One region of the Variovorax sp. 160MFSha2.1 genome, then DNA from elsewhere that is predicted to be linked to it. Evidence: predicted binding sites of a transcription regulator. Region 1 holds the regulator's gene; each other region holds the start of a gene.
What was found. Region 1 encodes sigma-54, which starts transcription at its own class of promoters, with help from an activator protein. Its sites were predicted from a motif close to TGGCANGNAANCTGCTTT; they were not measured.
Positions count from the first base shown of each region.

Region 1 (2,198 bases):
CGCGTCGAGATCGCGCGCGCGCTGGCCACGCAGCCGCGCTTCATCCTGCTGGACGAGCCCTTCGCCGGCATCGACCCGATCGCGGTGATCGAAATCCAGCGGATCATCAGCTTCCTGAAGGAGCGCGGCATCGGCGTGCTCATCACCGACCACAACGTGCGCGAGACGCTGGGCATCTGCGACCACGCATTCATCATCAGCGACGGGCACGTGCTGGCACAAGGCACGCCTTCGGAGATCGTCGACAACGCCGAGGTACGCAGGGTGTACCTGGGCGAGCACTTCCGCATGTAAGGCGCGGGGGCGGTTTCCATCATGAAGCAAGGGCTGTCCCTTCGCGTTTCGCAGCATCTGGCGCTCACGCCGCAGCTGCAGCAGTCGATCAGGCTGCTGCAGCTCTCCACGCTCGAACTGAGCCAGGAGGTGGAGCAGATGCTCGACGAGAACCCGTTCCTCGAGCGCACCGCGGAAGAAGCCGTGCGCGAAGAGTTCGGGCTCGAGACTGCGGATGCCCCGGTACCGCGCGACGAGGATGGCAATGGCGGCAGCGGCAGTGAAGGCGGCGAAAGCGACTTCGCGCCCACGTCCGGTTCGACCTCCACCACTTCCTCTTCCGAAACGGCTTCCACGGCCGCCGACTCCGACGGCCCCGCCGCCGAGATCTCCGAGCGCGAGCCCGACTGGGAAGGCGACGGCACCGTCGACATGGCGCCCGACGACAGCGAATGGGGCGGCGATGCGCCCGCGCGCCAGAACAACGCAGGCGACGACGAGCGCGCCGATGCCACCGAGCTCGCGCGCAGCCAAGAGTCGCTGCAGTCCTTTTTGCACCGCCAGGCGCTGAGCCTGCGGCTCAACGAGAGCGACAGCGCCGCGCTGCGCTTTCTCATCGAATCGCTCAACGACGACGGCTACCTCGAAGACTCGCTGCCCGCGCTGGCCTCGGGCCTGGCCGGCGACGACAACGACGAGTTCGACGACCTCGTGCACCACTTCCAGGTGGCGCTCGGCCTGCTGCAGAGCCTGGAGCCCGCCGGCGTCGGCGCGCGCGACCTCGGCGAGTGCCTGAGCATCCAGCTGCGCGCCATGGCCAGCGACGACGAGACCGAGGAAGAAGAGCTGGTCCGCAAGACCGCCATCGCCATCTGCAAGCAGCCCATGGAGCTGCTCGCGCGCCGCGACTTCAAGCGCCTGGCCACGCTCACCCGCAGCAGCGAGGAGCTGGTGCGCTCGGCGCTGCAGGTCATCGCGCGGCTGGAGCCCAAGCCGGGCCGCAGCTTCGTCGACGTGGAACGCAACATCATCGTTCCCGACGTCATCGTCACCAAGACCGGGCGCGGCACCAACGTGAAGTTCCGCGTCATGCTCAATCCCGAGGTCATGCCGCGCCTGCGCGTGCACGACATCTACGCCGGCGCGCTCAAGTCGCACAAGGGCGAGGGCAGCCAGGCGCTGTCGCAGCGGCTGCAGGAGGCGCGCTGGTTCATCAAGAACATCCAGCAGCGCTTCGACACCATCCTGCGCGTGAGCAACGCCATCGTCGAGCGGCAGAAGAGCTACTTCGTGCACGGCGAGCTCGCCATGCGCCCGCTGGTGCTGCGCGAGATCGCCGACGAGCTGGGCCTGCACGAGTCCACCATCTCGCGCGTGACCACCGCCAAGTACATGGCCACGCCCTTCGGCACGGTCGAGCTCAAGTACTTCTTCGGCTCGGCGCTGGGCACCGAGACCGGCGGCAACGCGTCGAGCACCGCGGTGCGCGCGCTCATCAAGCAGTTCGTCGGCTCGGAGAGCGTGAAGAAGCCGCTGTCGGACAGCCAGATCTCCGAGATGCTGAAGGAGCAGGGCATCGAGTGCGCGCGCCGCACCGTCGCCAAGTACCGCGAAGCATTGCGCATCGCCCCCGCCAACCTGCGCAAGGCACTCTAGAAAGAAGCCGATGAGCCGTGGCCTGATGTCGCGCGCCGGGCATTGGGTCTTCGCCATGGTGGCAGTGCTGCTGTTCGCCGGCTGCGCCACCCTGCCCGACGAGGCCCCGCGCCCGCCCACCAGGACCATCGCCGTCTCGGCCGACACCGCCCTGGGCAAGATCGCGCTGGCCTCGCAGCCCGACCCCGACCTCAGCGGCTTCCGCCTGATGCCCGGCGGCGACTTCGCCTTCGACACCCGCATCCAGCTCGCGCGCCGCGCCCAGCGCA
Region 1 covers NZ_CP157624.1:675,080-677,277, forward strand. Annotated here, with positions in the region: gene lptB (LPS export ABC transporter ATP-binding protein) at 1-294, shown strand, start outside; gene rpoN (RNA polymerase factor sigma-54) at 316-1,929, shown strand; gene ABL838_RS02975 (phospholipase D family protein) at 1,940-2,198, shown strand, end outside.

Region 2 (2,198 bases), 1.3 Mb from region 1:
CTGCTGCTGGGCGTGGGATTCGGGCGCTGGCTGCACGCGATGCAGGCGTCGCGCATGCCGCAGGTGCCGGCGAAATCCATGAGAGCCACGACTTACTTCTCCGGCGCCATCGGCGGTGCCTCGGAGATGACGCTGATGGCCGAGTCGGCCGGCGCGCGCACCGACCTCGTGGCCGCGGCGCACAGCCTGCGGCTGGTGGTGGTGACGGTGACCATCCCGTTCGCGATGCAGTGGAGCGGCCTGCACGGGCTGGAGATCAACCCGCCCGGCGTGCGCGAAGTGAGCCCCGGCGGCCTCGCGTTGCTGGCGGTGGCGACCGGCATCGGCGCGCTCGCGATGCGCGCGCTGAAGCGCACCAACCCGTGGTTCATCGGGCCGCTGCTGGTGGCGATGGGCTTCACCGTCGCGGGCCAGTCGCTGTCGGCCGTGCCCACGTGGATGTCGAACGCGGCGCAACTGGTGATCGCGGTGAGCCTGGGCGTGCGCTTCAGCCGGGAGTTTTTGCACACGGCACCGCGCTGGCTGGGCTCGGTGGTTCTGGGCACTTTCGGCATGCTGGTGCTCTGCGGTGGCGTGGCATGGCTGCTGGCGTGGGCGACGGGGCTGCACCCGGCCACGATGATCCTGGGCACCTCGCCGGGTGGCATCGCCGAGATGTCGATCACCGCCAAGGTGCTGCAGCTGGGTGTGCCGGTGGTCACGGCCTTTCAGGTCTGCCGGCTGGTGGCGGTGCTGCTGGTCGTGGGGCCGATGTTCCGGTGGATCTACCGCTGAGGGCGCTGAGCGAAGCCGGCAAGGAATGAAAAAAGCGCCCCTCGGGGCGCTTTTTGGCGATTTCTCGGGAAACCGGCCGGATCGGGTTCAGTGCACCAGGACCGGGGTGTGCGCCAGTTCGGCGTAGCCCTCGAGCGTGTCTTCCACCTCTTCCTGCGTGGGGGTGTTGAGCTGCCAGGCGGCGATCTGTTGCTGGAACAGCTCGGCCCAGGAGCCGTCGAGGTACACCTCCTTGCCCGAACGCTTGTCCACGATCTCGAAGCCATGGCGTTCGAGGATCGGCATGTTCGGCTGCGCGGACTCCTCGCCTTCATTGGGCTGCACGTGGACGACGACGAAAGACTCCGAGTCATAAAGCATGTTCATGGCGGGCCCTGTGAGAATGTCGATGGCGTTCATGGGGGTTAGATAGCAATCAACGCGCCAGTTTCAAGATAGGTTGTCTATCTGTAAAACCAACTGGCTAATTGGCCTATCTCTGGCTCCTTTCGCTTCGTTAGCGTGACTTTCTCCTCAATTGGGCGGGCCGGAGGGCAGGGGTTTGCGCAACTGCGCGTCAGCGAAGTCCCCGTTGGCCTCGGTTTGCCTGATGCGCACGGGTAGATACCCGTATTCCGGGGCCAGCCAGAGTTCCAGTTTCCTGTCGAAGGCCTTGCGCGGGTCGCGGGTGAGCTTGCGGGCGGTGAATTCGCCGGCGGGCAGGCTGAGCTTTTCTTCCTCGCCGACCACGAAAACCCAGACTTCGGCGTCCCGGGGCCCCACGGTCTGCACCGAGATCCTGGTGCCGGCGGGATAGCGCTGCGGGCTGGCCGCCAGCAGGCCGCCGAGCTGCATCATCACGCTCATGCGGTCCTGCGCGCCCGGCAGCAGCGGCACCGGGGGCGCGTTGTTGCTGAAGACGATCTGGTTCTGGTCGCGCACGAAATGCGAGGCCACTTCGGACTTGCGGCTTTCGGAGTACCGCTCCGGCTCCAGGCCTGAAGGGCCGATGCGCCCGGTGCTATGCCAGTTGAGCAGGGTGAAGAACACTGCCTTGAGCGTCAGCCGGCCGTCGTAGCGGGTGCCGTCCTGCAGCCAGACCAGCTCGCCGAACACGCCGCGCTGGGGGGAGGCGCCGCTCTGGCCGGTGGCCTCGAAGTCCAGCGTGACCGAGCCCGGGATCTTCATCGCCTGGGTGCCCGCGATGGTGCCCGAGGCCTCGCCGCCGGCCGCCGCCTGGGTGCCGGTTCCGCTGCCGCCGGAAGGCGATGTCGCCCCAGCCGGCGCCCCAGCCGGCGCACCGCCCGCCGCTTCGGGTGGTGCTGCTCCTGAATCGGTAGCAGCCTGGGCTGTCAGGTCGGGCGTTTCGGGTGCCGGTGTCGCGGCTGTCTCGGGTTCGGGCGACGGCTCGGCGGGGGCCGGCTTCGGTGCCGGCTTCGGCCTGG
Region 2 covers NZ_CP157624.1:6,125,235-6,127,432, reverse strand. Annotated here, with positions in the region: gene ABL838_RS28245 (AbrB family transcriptional regulator) at 1-774, shown strand, start outside; gene ABL838_RS28240 (DUF3567 domain-containing protein) at 862-1,140, opposite strand; gene ABL838_RS28235 (DUF3108 domain-containing protein) at 1,288-2,198, opposite strand, start outside.
Region 2: the regulator sigma-54 is predicted to act here: its motif matches at 1,183-1,200, upstream of ABL838_RS28240 (DUF3567 domain-containing protein).

Region 3 (2,198 bases), 3.1 Mb from region 1:
CTCGTCGTCGAGCCTGGAGTCGAAGGGGTCGACGTTCACCGGCAGGCGGCGTTCGCGCCAGAGGTAGTAGTAGATGTCCTCGTAGCCCGGCTGGATGTAGCGCTCGGTCAGGCCCAGCTTCTGCGCGAGCAGGTTGGTGAAGCGGCGCGCGTCCTCGCTGGTGTAGTGCGTGGGAAAGCGCTCGTCGGCGAACAGGTCGGGGTCGTGCCACAGCGGCTGGCCGTCGGCGCGCCAGAAGATCGACAGCGCCCAGCGCGGCAGCTGTTCGCCCGGATACCACTTGCCCTGGCCGAAGTGCAGGAAGCCGCCCTTGCCGTATTCGGCGCGCAGCTTGTGCACGAGCTCGGTGGCGTAGCCGCGCTTGGTCGGGCCGAGCGCGTCGGTGTTCCATTCGGGCGCGTCGCGGTCGGTGGTGGCCACGTAGGTGGGCTCGCCGCCCATGGTCAGGCGCACGTCACCGGCCTTCAGGCGCGCGTCGACGGCATCGCCCAGGGCCAGCACGTCGGCCCACTGGTCTTCGGTGTAGGGCTTGGTGACGCGCGGCGATTCGTAGATGCGCGTGACCTTCATGTCGTGGCCGAACTCGACCTCCGATTCGTCCACGCCGCCCTCGATCGGCGCGGCGCTCGAAGGCGTGGGCGTGCAGGCCAGCGGAATGTGGCCTTCGCCCGCCAGCAGGCCCGAGGTGGCGTCGAGGCCGATCCAGCCCGCGCCGGGCAGGAACACCTCGCACCAGGCGTGCAGGTCGGTGAAGTCGACCGTGGTGCCGCTGGGGCCGTCGAGCGCCTTCACGTCGGGCGTGAGCTGGATGAGGTAGCCCGAGACGAAGCGCGCGGCCAGGCCGCAGTGGCGCAGCAGTTGCACCAGCAGCCAGCCCGAGTCGCGGCAGGAGCCGCTGCCGTTGGCGAGCGTTTCTTCCGGCGTCTGCACGCCGGGCTCCATGCGGATGAGGTAGTTGACGTCCTTCTGGACCTGCTGGTTCAGGCCGACCAGGAAGTCGATGGTGCGCTGTTCCTTGCGGTCGATCTTGTCGAGGTAGGCCTGCAGCAGCGGCGTGACCGGCTCGGCCACGAGATAGGGGGCGAGTTCCTCGGCCTGCGAGGGCTTGTACTTGAAGGGGAAGTTCTCGGCCTGCGGCTCCAGGAAGAAGTCGAAGGGGTTGTAGACCGCCATCTCGACCACGAGGTCGACGGTGACCTTGAATTCGCGCGTCTTCTCGGGAAACACGAGCCGCGCCTGGTAGTTGGCGAACGGGTCCTGCATCCAGTTGACGAAGTGCTCGGCCGGCTCGACCCGCAGCGAATACGAGATGACGTTGCTGCGGCAATGCGGCGCGGGCCGCAAGCGCACGACCTGGGGGCCCAGCTGCACCAGCCGGTCGTACTTGTAGTGGGTGACGTGGTGGAGAGCGGCGTGAATGGACATGCGTTTTTGTGTGCAGTGCTGGCAGATTGCATCGGGAGAAGATGTCTCTGGTGAGACGCATACTAGCCGAGATGCCAAAGCAATTAACGCGCCACTGAGCGTGATTCGGGGAGGGTTTGCATCATGGATTCGGGAGTTGTCCGATGACGCGGTTTCGCGCGTCAGGCCAGGCTGTGGGCGGCGTTGGCGGGTTCGCGGCGCTGGGTGGTTCGCTGCTGGGAGCGGCCTTGCAGCTGCAGCAGCCGATGCTGTGGCCGGCATGGGTCTATGCCGGTTTGCTATGTATAGGCACGGCCGGAATGTGGTGTCGCCGAGTGCCGGGGAGCGCGCTGCTGTTGGTCGCCCTGGCATGTGGAGCGATGGCCGGCGCGGGGCTCGCCGGATGGCGTGCGGTGGCCTATGCGAAGGGCGCACTCGACCCGTCGCTCGAAGGCCGCGACCTGCGCGTCACGGGCGTCGTGTCGGAGATGCCCCAGCGCAACGAGGCCGGCACGCGCTTCGTGGTGGATGTCGAATCCGCGCAATGGACAGACGCCGACACGCGGGGCCGGCCGGCCGTACCCGATCGCATCGCTCTCGGCTGGTATGCGGACGGCTCCAGCCCCTGGGGGCGTACCTCGCCAGCCAGCACCGTTGCCGCTTCCCCGCATGCCGGCGAACGCTGGAGCCTGACGGTGCGCCTGAAAGCGCCGCATGGCAACCGCAACCCGCACGGCTTCGACAGCGAACTCCGGATGTGGGAGCAGGGCCTGCACGCCAGCGGCCATGTACGA
Region 3 covers NZ_CP157624.1:4,344,662-4,346,859, reverse strand. Annotated here, with positions in the region: gene ABL838_RS19700 (DUF2126 domain-containing protein) at 1-1,425, opposite strand, end outside; gene ABL838_RS19695 (DNA internalization-related competence protein ComEC/Rec2) at 1,569-2,198, shown strand, end outside.
Region 3: the regulator sigma-54 is predicted to act here: its motif matches at 1,502-1,519, upstream of ABL838_RS19700 (DUF2126 domain-containing protein).

Region 4 (2,198 bases), 330 kb from region 1:
AGCCCCGCGAAGCGCTGGGCGAGCATCGACTTGCCCGAGCCCGGCTCGCCCACCATCAGCAGGCTGTGGCCGCCCGCCGCGGCGATTTCGAGCACGCGCTTGACGCCCGTGTGTCCCTTCACTTCCGCAAGATCGGCGTAGCGGGGCGGGTTCGTGTCGGGCGCGGCCCGGATGCGCGCCCAGCCGTCGTCCGTGGTGTCGGGCAACTGTGAAGCCTCGTCGTCGGTGGCCACGAACTGGCGCACCACGTCCAGCAGATGCCTGGCGCCGTACACCTCGCCGCCTGGTACCAGCGCCGCCTCCTGCGCACTTTCCAGGGGCAGCACCAGCCGCGTAGCGACGCCGCGCGTGTGCAGCGCGAGCGCCATGGCCAGCGCGCCGCGCACGGGCCGCAGCTCGCCCGAAAGCGAGAGCTCGCCGGCGAACTCGTGGCCGGCGAGCTTCGCGTTGTCTATCTGGCCGCTGGCCGCGAGGATGCCCAGCGCGATGGGCAGATCGAAGCGTCCGGAGTCCTTCGGCAGGTCGGCCGGCGCGAGGTTGACCGTGATGCGCTTGTTGTTGGGGAACTCCAGCCCCGCGTTCTGCAGCGCCGAGCGCACGCGCTCTCGCGCCTCCTTGACCTCGGTTTCGACCAGGCCGACCAGCGTGAAGCTGGGCAGGCCGTTCGCCAGATGCACCTCAACCGTGACACTGGCCGCTTCAAGACCCAGCAAGGCGCGGCTTTGCACCAAAGACAGTCCCATTTCTCTCCCTCTCCCCAAGATGGTGCGCGTTTTTTGAGCATTCCCGCGGTGGTGCGGCGCACCGTGCATCTGCAACCACTCGCAACAGCTGTTGTAACGATTTGGCTCTCAACAGCGCCGCGGACACCGCTGCAAGGGGCGGCATTCGTGCACTTTGGCACGCTCCCTGCTTTGAGCCTTCCGGTCCAACCACACACTTGCGAGGAGTTCCCTGATGACGCACCGTACCGCCGCCCAGGCGCTGATCGTTCTGGCCACCGCATTGACCGCGTCCGGCGCGGCCCTGGCGCAGACTGCAACGACCGACGCCGCAGCAGCGCCTGCGGCAGCTCCCGCCCCGAATCTGACCGGCAACGTGTCCATCACCACGAACTACAAGTTCCGTGGCCAGGACCAGGACATGATCGGCAAGAACGACTACGCCAAGACCAAGGGCTTCAAGCCCGCGATCCAGGGCGGCCTCGACTACGCCTTCGGCGACAGCGGCTTCTACGTGGGCAACTGGAACTCGAGCGTCAACTGGCTCAAGGGCAACAGCATCGAGATGGACGTGTACGGCGGCTACAAGTTCAAGGCCGGCCCGCTGGACATGGACGTCGGTGCGCTCACCTACATCTACCCGGGCAACTCCTCGGGCAACACCACCGAGCTGTACGTCGGCGCCACCTACGCGAACGACAGCTTCGGCTCCTTCACCGCCAAGTACTCGCACACCGTGTCGAAGGATTACTTCGGCTACGCCGGCAACAAGGCCGGCTCGGGCCTGAAGGGCACGAACACGGGCTACCTGAACCTGTCGTACAGCAAGGAGATCGTGCCCAAGGTCACGCTGAAGGCCGCGGTGGGCTTCACCAACATGTCCAGCGACATCCGCAGCCTGGGCTACAAGAGCTACGTCGACTACAACATCGGCGCGAGCTACGACTTCGGCAACGGCCTGTCGCTGACGGGCTCGGTGCAGGGCGCCAACAAGAAGAACTCGTACCTCGCGGTGAGCAACCCGGGCGTCGACTACGGCTTCGGCACCTTCGGCACGACCTACTACTCGCCGAATAAGGCGCGCTTCATCCTCACGCTGACGAAGACGCTGTAATCCATACAACAACGAGGTGCGGCCCAAGCTGCCGCGCCATTTCATTTCCATCCGAAGGAGAAAACTCATGAAGCTGGTCACAGCCATCATCAAACCGTTCAAGCTCGACGAAGTGCGCGAGGCGCTGTCGGCCATCGGCGTGCAGGGGATCACCGTCACCGAGGTGAAGGGCTTCGGCCGCCAGAAGGGCCACACGGAGCTCTACCGCGGCGCCGAATACGTGGTCGACTTCCTGCCCAAGGTCAAGATCGAAGCGGCCGTCTCCGACGACCTCGTCGATCGCGTGATCGAGGCGGTGGAAGGCGCTGCGCGCACCGGCAAGATCGGCGACGGCAAGATCTTCGTCTACAACCTCGAACAGG
Region 4 covers NZ_CP157624.1:342,550-344,747, forward strand. Annotated here, with positions in the region: gene ABL838_RS01450 (YifB family Mg chelatase-like AAA ATPase) at 1-743, opposite strand, end outside; gene ABL838_RS01455 (TorF family putative porin) at 958-1,836, shown strand; gene glnK (P-II family nitrogen regulator) at 1,904-2,198, shown strand, end outside.
Region 4: the regulator sigma-54 is predicted to act here: its motif matches at 899-916, upstream of ABL838_RS01455 (TorF family putative porin).